Regions from separate parts of the Nostoc sp. UHCC 0302 genome, predicted to be linked through region 1. Evidence: predicted binding sites of a transcription regulator. Region 1 holds the regulator's gene; each other region holds the start of a gene.
The links. The regulator HrcA, encoded in region 1, represses chaperone genes, less so after heat shock. The targets are predictions, from matches to a motif close to TTAGCACTCNNGANTCNNGAGTGCTAA.
Positions count from the first base shown of each region.

Region 2: groES (co-chaperone GroES) is a predicted target of HrcA. The motif match lies at 1,291-1,317, and genes of this name have one in related genera.
Region 3: groL (chaperonin GroEL) is a predicted target of HrcA. The motif match lies at 1,301-1,327, and genes of this name have one in related genera.

Region 1 covers NZ_CP151099.1:8,294,713-8,297,868, reverse strand. Annotated here, with positions in the region: gene WKK05_RS35905 (DUF3352 domain-containing protein) at 1-24, opposite strand, end outside; gene WKK05_RS35900 (rhodanese-like domain-containing protein) at 270-629, shown strand; gene hrcA (heat-inducible transcriptional repressor HrcA) at 1,078-2,202, shown strand; gene WKK05_RS35890 (DUF2834 domain-containing protein) at 2,261-2,938, shown strand; gene WKK05_RS35885 (hypothetical protein) at 3,103-3,156, shown strand, end outside.
Region 2 covers NZ_CP151099.1:7,538,034-7,541,189, forward strand. Annotated here, with positions in the region: gene groL (chaperonin GroEL) at 1-810, opposite strand, end outside; gene WKK05_RS32650 (hypothetical protein) at 785-922, opposite strand; gene groES (co-chaperone GroES) at 963-1,274, opposite strand; gene WKK05_RS32660 (ferredoxin) at 1,633-2,106, shown strand; gene WKK05_RS32665 (response regulator transcription factor) at 2,441-3,118, shown strand.
Region 3 covers NZ_CP151099.1:3,744,786-3,747,941, reverse strand. Annotated here, with positions in the region: gene WKK05_RS16230 (MraY family glycosyltransferase) at 123-1,205, opposite strand; gene groL (chaperonin GroEL) at 1,360-3,030, shown strand.

The DNA of each region.
Region 1 (3,156 bases):
AAAGAATGAGCGTTGCCTGTTCACATTAGACCTACTAAATACAAAAGTTGTCGCTAATTTCCTGTATCTACAGGAGCATGAGAGCGGTTATCTCTTTACAGACTTATCTGATGCCAAACTGAGGACATCTATCTTAGACCCGTTTGGACAATGGCATTTTTTGTTAATATCCGCACCCTAAACAAAGGTAACTAATAAGAATGGATGCTGATGCTAGGGTACAGATTTTCTGTCAACATAAATAATATATGATTGTTTACAAAAACCTTATGACTGACAAATCTTTTGGTCAAGCTATTACCCAAATTAGTGTAGAAGAACTCGCACAACGTCTCTCTTCTAATGAGCCAAGTATTCAACTAGTGGATGTGCGCGAACCACAAGAAGTAGCGATCGCCAATATTGAGGGTTTTGTCAATCTACCCCTAAGTCAATTTGCCGAATGGGGTGATCAAGTACCTACACGCCTTGATCCCCAAGCTGAAACCCTTGTGCTGTGTCACCACGGCGTCCGCTCTGCTCAGATGTGTCAGTGGTTAGTTGCTCAAGGATTTACAAATGTTAAAAATATTGCTGGCGGTATTGATGCTTATTCCCAATTAATTGACGCTTCAATTCCTCAATATTAGTCAAGTGAGTGTGTATAGTTTGGCTGGAACTTACTTATCCAGCTAACTTTTGCTATTCTGAAACATAGCAGTACATTAGTTCGGGGCTTTATGTGTAAAGCTTGGCATTTTCACCACTGGGTAAATACTCACGGTAATTTTTGTCCCTAATCTACTTGTAAATTGAAGAAAATTACGTATTCAATGATACTCTTTTTAGTAAATTCTTATGGAATAATACGGTTATAAAGCTGCTTAGTTTTAGATTAAAATCAACAGATTTTCCAGCAGTAATAAAATTTTGTTTAAAGCACACTTCCACAAAATTTTTGACATGAACTTTAAATTCTCTTATCACAACATTATTCAGTAATTTGCTATTTTAATTAATTATTAATAATTTTTGTTTAAGTCAAATCCAGAATTTTTCCAAGTTTGATTAAAGTTTGCCATCAGCAAAAAACATCCTATGGAAGTCCAGTTGACAAATCGACAACAGCATATACTTTGGGCAACGGTACGTCACTATATTGCTACCGCAGAGCCTGTTGGTTCTAAAGCTTTGGTCGAGGAGTACGACCTGGGAGTTAGCTCAGCGACGATTCGCAATATCATGGGCGTTTTAGAAAAGTCTGGGTTACTTTACCAACCCCATACCTCTGCTGGACGCATACCCTCTGACTCTGGGTATCGCATCTATGTAGATCAGTTAATTACACCTTCTCTGCGATCGCGCAGCGTCCCGCAGGGAAGCGGTACAGAAACTTTAGGGCGACAGGTAGAGGAGGCACTACAAAAGCGCCTTCAATGGGAAGATTGGAGTTTAGAAACACTTCTGCAAGGAGCTGCACAAATTTTAGCTACCTTAAGTGGGTGTATTAGCTTGATTACCATGCCACAAACCACTACAGCGCTGTTGCGACATCTGCAATTAGTGCAAATTGAAGCGGGTAAAATCATGCTAATTGTGGTAACAGATGCTTATGAGACACATTCCAGATTGATGGAATTGCCGGCAGTACCGGAAGAAATACAACGCGATGCAGAGGTTATTGATCGCGAGTTGCAGATTGTTTCTAACTTTTTGAATAGCCACTTACGAGGGCGAAGCCTGTTGGAATTAGCCGACCTCGATTGGAGTGAATTAGCTCAGGAGTTCCAACGGTATGGGGAATTTTTGAAAAATTCAGTTGCAGAATTGACTCGTCGCACTGTTACACCTACTGCCACACAAATTATGGTTCGGGGTGTAGCCGAAGTTCTGCGCCAACCAGAATTTTCACAACTACAGCAAGTGCAAACAATTATCCACCTGCTGGAAGAAGAACAAGACCAACTGTGGCGATTAATATTTGAAGAGCCAGAGCCGGAGGATGTGGGTAAACCACGGGTAACGGTTCGCATTGGTGCAGAAAACCCACTAGAGCCGATACGCACTTGTACATTGATTTCTTCCACTTATCGCCGAGGTTCAGTACCAGTAGGAAGTGTGGGAGTTTTAGGCCCAACGCGCCTAGATTACGAAAGTGCGATCGCTGTTGTGACAGCTGCTGCGGATTACCTATCAGAAGCTTTCAGTTATTTCAATCCTTAATTTTTAATCCTTATAGGGATTTATCAAAATCAATAATTAATACTAATTGTCTGCAATCATGGCGAGAAAAATTGCCTTTTGGGTGCTATGGCTGGGATTTATTGTCTATGCTTTTGTTTTGGCTCCTCCCCAGCAACCTAATACATTCGAGTTAATTAAAAACCTTTCTATTGCTCAGTGGCAAGGTATTAACCCTCTTGTTGTATCATTGTTCAACCTGATGGGCATTTGGCCTTTAATATACAGTGCAGTGCTTTTCATTGATGGTAGAGGGCAAAAAATACCTGCTTGGTTATTTGCCACTGGCTCCTTTGGTGTCGGGGCGTTTGCTCTATTACCTTACTTAGCTTTAAGGGAACCAAATAAAAAGTTTGTTGGTAAAAAGAATACTTTTCTGAAGCTATTAGATTCTCGTGTAACTGGTTTTGTGCTAACAATAGCGACGGTTATTCTAGTTGCTTATGGTTTACGGGGAGGAGATTGGGGTAACTTTGTGCAGCAGTGGCAAACTGACCGCTTCATCCATGTAATGAGCATAGATTTTTGCTTACTTTGCCTATTATTTCCGGCATTACTAACAGATGATATGGCGCGTCGCGGTTGGAAAAATCCGCAGCTTTTCTGGTTAATAGCATTTATACCACTCTTCGGCCCATTGATTTATTTGAGTGTGCGTCCACCTTTACCAGAAGTAGGAACAGAGGCAAGACTCAATCAGCAACCAGCAACAAATTGAATAATCAAAATAACACATGGCATCAGAGATGAAATTGAGATATTGAAATAAATCTCTTCATTCTCTCTGCGCCTCTGCGCGACACCACTTGCTACAACGGGGGGAACCTCCGCAACGCAGTGGCTCCTCTGCGTGAGATGAATAATTCCATAAAGCTTAAAATCATGACAAGAAAACTTGGATTGTGGTTACTATGGGCTGGATTTATCGCCTATATT
Region 2 (3,156 bases), 760 kb from region 1:
CAGCACACCCCGCAGGCGGTTAACTACCAAGGTTGCCAAAGCTTCTTTTTCAATATCTTCGGCGATAATCACCAAAGGACGACCAGCACGAGCTACTTGCTCTAGAACTGGTACGAGGTCTTGTACCAAAGCGATTTTCTTATCGGTCAGCAACAAGAAAGGCTCATCGAAAACCGCTTCCATCCGCTCAGTATCGGTGGCAAAATAGGGAGAGATGTAGCCTTTGTCAAAGCGCATCCCTTCGGTGATCTCCAATTCTGTGAACATAGATTTCCCTTCTTCTAGGGAAATTACGCCTTCCTTGCCCACCTTGTCCATAGCTTGAGCAATCATTTGACCTACTTCTTCGTCGTTACCAGCAGAGATTGCAGCAACTTGGGCAATAGCTTTGGAATCTTCTACAGGACGAGCGTGTTCGGCAATCTTTTCCACTAAGAAGGTGGTTGCTTTATCAATACCGCGCTTTAATAAAATCGCGTTAGCACCAGCGGCAACGTTCCGCAAGCCTTCTTTAACGATCGCGTGGGCTAGAACAGTTGCGGTAGTAGTGCCATCGCCCGCAGCGTCGTTGGTCTTGGAAGCAGCTTGCCGAATCAAAGACACACCAGTATTTTCAATGTGGTCTTCTAATTCGATTTCTTTAGCGATGGTCACACCATCATTGACGATTTGTGGTGCGCCAAACTTCTTCTCTAGGACTACGTTACGACCTTTGGGGCCAAGGGTAACAGCTACAGCCTCAGCCAGAATATCCATGCCTCGCTCTAAGGCGCGACGGGCGTTTTCATTGTAGATAATGCGCTTTGCCATAGGTGTCTAAATTTGAGGAGTGAGTTAAGTTAATTTTTTCTTGAATTGGGGATTGGGCATTGGGGAGCCATTCTTGTGGGCGGCTCCGCCGACTTGAAAGAACTGGCGTCATTGGTAATTGTTTTGAACCATTCCCTATTCCCTATTTCCCATTAGACGACGACTGCTAAAATGTCTTTTTCAGAGAGCAGTACATATTCTTCGGTTCCGAGCTTGATATCAGTGCCAGCGTACTTAGAGTACAGCACCTTATCACCGACTTTAATTTCCAATTCTTGACGGCTACCGTCGTCATTACGCTTGCCAGGGCCAAGGGCGACTACTTCCCCTACTTGGGGCTTTTCCTTGGCGGTGTCGGGCAAATACAGACCACCTGCGGTCTTTTCTTCAGAGGCGCTCACTTTCACGAAAACGCGATCGCCTAAAGGTTTAACTGTAGAAACGCTTAGAGATACAGCTGCCATATAAATTTCTCCAGAGTTAGCACTCTCAACTCCTGAGTGCTAATTTACCGAACAGCGACGTGCAATAGCAATGATTTCTTGAGTACGGGTTCCCGAACTATAGGAGCGCAAGATTACTTAAGTATAAATACTTAATTATTCGAGATTTTCAGGTTCCGTTCCATAAGTTACGAATATTTTTATATGGTTTCAGAGGGACTGGGGACTAGGGACTGGTGGCTGGGACAGAGTTTTCCCAATCTCCAGTAGCCAATCCCCAGTAGCCAATGCCCAGTACCTAATCCCTGATCCCGTTCTCAGTCAACTTTATTTGCAAAGCTTGGAAATTGTTATAGAACTGTAATCAGGGAGCCGCTCAATGAGTAACAATCTAGTGATCCAGTCCAGCCATCAAATCCCCAAAACTACTAAATCCCCAGAACATAAAGCCCTAAGTAATTGTGTAAAAACTCTAGGACTGGCTAAAATTCAGCGACATATTTTCATCTGTGCTGACCAGACGGTTGCTAACTGCTGCTCAAAACAAGCTAGTCTGGAGTCTTGGGAATACTTAAAAAAGCGGCTTAGAGAGCTAAAACTTGACCAGCCGCAAGACAGTCGTCCCATTTACGTCTTTAGAACCAAAGCCAATTGCTTGCGAGTTTGTTGTTCTGGCCCCATAATGGTGGTTTATCCGGATGGGGTCTGGTATCGCCAAGCAAAGCCAGAAGTTATTGAGCGGATCATCCAAGAACACTTAATAGGCAATAAGGTGGTAGAAGAATATGCATTTTTAAGCCATCCTTTGCCAGAAACTTATCCAGTTTCTTGTGAACATCTCGTAGAAGCTTAACATCCGAAGGATATAGTATGGCAGTAAGCTTTAAGAAAGCGCGGGTTGGTTTTGAGGTAGGGTCATCTTAAGCCAAAACTTACTTGTGAATCAGAAGGATTATTATTTAATCAGTGTTTTTTAGCCCGCCCCTTTCAAAGCGATATATAATAGCGCATTATAGATACTACTGCTATACGTATCCTTGCTGAACTTTTTTCATTAGGCTACTTGTATCTTAAAAGCGCTTAGCACTTTTGAGAATTCAAGATAGCAAAGGAAAAAGTTAAGTTAAGTGAAAAAAAAGACAAAGTCTCAAAGAATCCACCATAGAGGATAACTATTAAAGACCTTGATGGATCGAAGCGCGACAAGTGCCACTGCTATGAAAGAACCCAGCATGAAAGATCACAAACGACTTCTATTGATTGATGATGACCCTAACCTCATCTTGCTGGTGAAGGATTACTTAGAATTCCGGGGATATGAAGTTATCACCGCGGAAAATGGACGAGAAGCTCTGGAAATTTTAGAACACGATGTTCCAGACATGATCATCTGCGACGTGATGATGCCGGAAATGGACGGATATACTTTTGTAGAACAAGTCCGGCAAAACGAGCGTACCAGCTGGATTCCCGTTCTCTTCCTTTCAGCTAAAGGACAAAGCGCAGACCGAGTTAAGGGTCTGAATAAAGGTGCTGATGTATATATGGTCAAGCCCTTTGAGCCAGAAGAACTCGTAGCGCAAGTAGAATCCTCACTGAAACAAACTATCCGTTGGAAAGAACACCAAGCAAAAGGAGGAGAAAACGGTTCCCGCATCCAGGTTCCCTTCGATGTGCAGTTAACCCCAACCGAACTGAAAGTAGTACAGTTTGTAGCCAGGGGTTTGGCTAACCGGGAAATTGCTGAAGAATTAAATGTTAGTCAGCGCACCGTTGAAAGCCATGTGTCCAATATGTTGGGCAAAACCAATCTCCATAACCGCACTGAACTAGCGCGGTGGGCGATTGAAAATCAAATGGCTTAAATCCAGTTAGGAGTTAAAAGTTAAGAGTTATAAATTTT
Region 3 (3,156 bases), 3.8 Mb from region 1:
TTGTAAAAATATTAGCCATAAGGAGATTCATAAGTTCGTTGGTCGATCTGAACTTATCTTATCGGAGGCCAAGGCGGTAAGCGCAGCCATGCCCGCATGGCTTTACGGTGATTTTGAATTGTTTAGGGTTGTTGGCGTATTCTTTGCCAAACAGTAAAGGCTAAAAGCATAATGATGCTACTGGCAGTAGTTAGCATGACTACCACAGTCATGCCTTGTATTCTCATTGCCAGCAAGTTGCACACCAAGGTAATTGACCAAAGGGTGAACGCAGCATGACGCTGGGAGAATCCCCAAGCAAGTAAGCGGTGATGTAAATGGTCTTTGCCTGGAGTGCTGAGGGGGTTGTTTCCTGCTAATAGTCGTCGCACAAATACTTGAGTAGTATCTAGCACTGGTAACAGCAGAAATAAAACCGTGGGTATGAGTGCATAGACTGTATTTTGCTGGAGCCTCCCTAAGATACTAGTTGCCGCCAGCACATAGCCAAAAAAGTATGCTCCGGCATCACCCATAATGATGCGCGAGGGGTGGAAGTTGTGTCGCAAAAAACCTAGTGCGCCACCTGCCAAGGCTGCTAAAACTAAGGTTGCGGCCGCACGATTGGGAAACTGCGCTGAAACTCCTAACAAACTCATGGCGGTAATAAAGCTGATGCCTCCAGCTAAACCATCCATGCCGTCCATCAAATTGATAGCGTTGGTAATTCCTACTACCCATAGTACTGTCAGTGACAACGACAGTAGCGAGTCTATGGGAGTGCCAAAAGTAACTTTGATGCTGATACCATTAGCAACCAGTAACAATGCTGTGAGAATCTGCGCCCACAAGCGAACAGAGGGGGGTAAACCGAATTGATCATCGATAAACCCTACAAGAACTAATATCGAACCACCCAAAAGAATAGTCAGAACTTGAGCTAATACGCCTTGGAGTTCGATTGGTCTTAAAAGGCTAGCTAGTATCAACGCGGCAATCACTCCTGCGTAGATAGCTAACCCTCCTGCATTAGGTAGAGGTTCTCGGTTGAGTCGCCGTGCATTGGGTTGGTCAGCCCAACCCACTCGCAAGGCAAATTTGCGTACTGTCGGAATCAAACGCCACGTTACAACCCAAGCTAAGAGAAACGTAAATACTACCGCCAACCAGCCGGTGCCGCTAGGGTCGGCAATACCGAGGGACTTAAGGGAGTTGTATAGATTCATCTCCCAACTCAACTATTAAAGCCAGTATTCATGAGCATCAACTGTATATTAATCAATTTTTTTATTTCTATTTGTAATCTGAATGGATGGGAAAATTAGCACTCTTGACCTGTGAGTGCTAAATTGTCTAATGGAAGCGCTAGAGATATAAAACATGGCGAAGATTATTGCATTTGACGAGGAATCGCGGCGAGCGCTAGAAAGGGGTGTCAACGCCCTTGCGGATGCCGTAAAAATCACCTTGGGGCCTAGAGGTCGCAACGTTCTTTTAGAGAAAAAATTTGGCGCACCCCAAATTGTCAACGATGGTATCACTGTTGCCAAAGAAATTGAATTAGAAGATCCTCTAGAAAACACGGGTGCGAGACTCATTCAGGAAGTAGCCTCGAAAACTAAAGATGTTGCTGGGGATGGCACTACCACTGCCACCGTTTTAGCACAGGCTTTGATTCGGGAAGGGTTGAAGAACGTCGCGGCTGGTAGCAATCCAGTTAGCTTGAAGCGCGGAATCGATAAAACTATCGAGGCGCTGGTACAAGAGATTGCCAAGGTGGCTAAGCCAGTGGAAGGAAGTGCGATCGCTCAAGTCGCCACTGTCTCCGCTGGGAATGATGAAGAAGTCGGCGATATGCTAGCCCAAGCAATGGAAAGAGTCACCAAAGACGGTGTAATTACCGTTGAAGAATCCAAATCCCTGACAACTGAACTAGAAGTAGTTGAGGGGATGCAGATTGACAGAGGTTACATTTCTCCGTACTTCATCACCAACAATGAGCGGCAGATAGTCGAATTTGAAAACGCCCGTATCCTGATTACTGATAAGAAAATCAGTAGTATTCAGGATTTAGTGCCAGTGTTGGAAAAAGTAGCTCGTTTAGGTCAACCCTTGCTGATTGTAGCTGAAGATGTCGAAGGAGATGCTTTGGCAACTTTGGTGGTAAACAAAGCGCGGGGTGTGCTAAGTGTGGCTGCGATCAAAGCGCCTGGGTTTGGCGATCGCCGCAAAGCTTTGTTGCAAGACATTGCCATTCTCACCGATGGACAGTTGATTTCTGAAGAAATCGGTTTAAGTTTGGATACTGCTTCTTTAGAAACCTTGGGAACTGCCCGCAAAATTACTATCGACAAAGAAAACACCACAATTGTAGCTGCTGGAGACACTAAGCCAGAGGTGCAAAAGCGGATCGGACAAATTCGCAGGCAGTTGGAAGAAACTGATTCCGAATATGATAAGGAAAAACTCCAAGAACGCATCGCTAAGCTAGCTGGTGGTGTGGCAGTGATTAAAGTGGGTGCAGCCACAGAAACCGAACTCAAAGACCGTAAACTGCGAATTGAGGACGCGCTCAACGCCACTAAAGCAGCTGTCGAAGAAGGTATTGTTCCTGGTGGTGGAACAACCCTGATTCACTTGGCTAAGAAGGTAGAGGAGTTTAAAAACAGCCTACAAAACGAAGAAAGGATTGGCGCTGAAATTGTTGGTCGCGCATTAGAAGCTCCTTTGCGTCAAATAGCAGACAATGCTGGTGCTGAAGGTTCCGTCATCGTGTCTAGAGTGCGAGAAACCGAATTCAACGTTGGCTATAACGCTGCAACTGGGGAATTTGAAGACTTGATTGCTGCTGGCATTATTGACCCTGCCAAGGTTGTACGCTCAGCTTTACAAAATGCTGGTTCCATTGCTGGTATGGTTTTAACCACCGAAGCTCTGGTAGTTGAAAAGCCTGAGAAGAAATCCGCTGCTCCTGCTCCTGACATGGGTGGCATGGGTGGCATGGGCGGCATGGGTGGCATGGGCGGTATGGGTGGCATGGGTATGTTCTAACCTTAACTCCTGTATGTAAATATTTTTTAAGCAGTTTGTCTTACCAAGGCAAACTGTTTTTTATACATTGCTGATTCAGAGGTGCTTGCAGAATATTGCGTCAATCTTGATACTTATAATTTATCT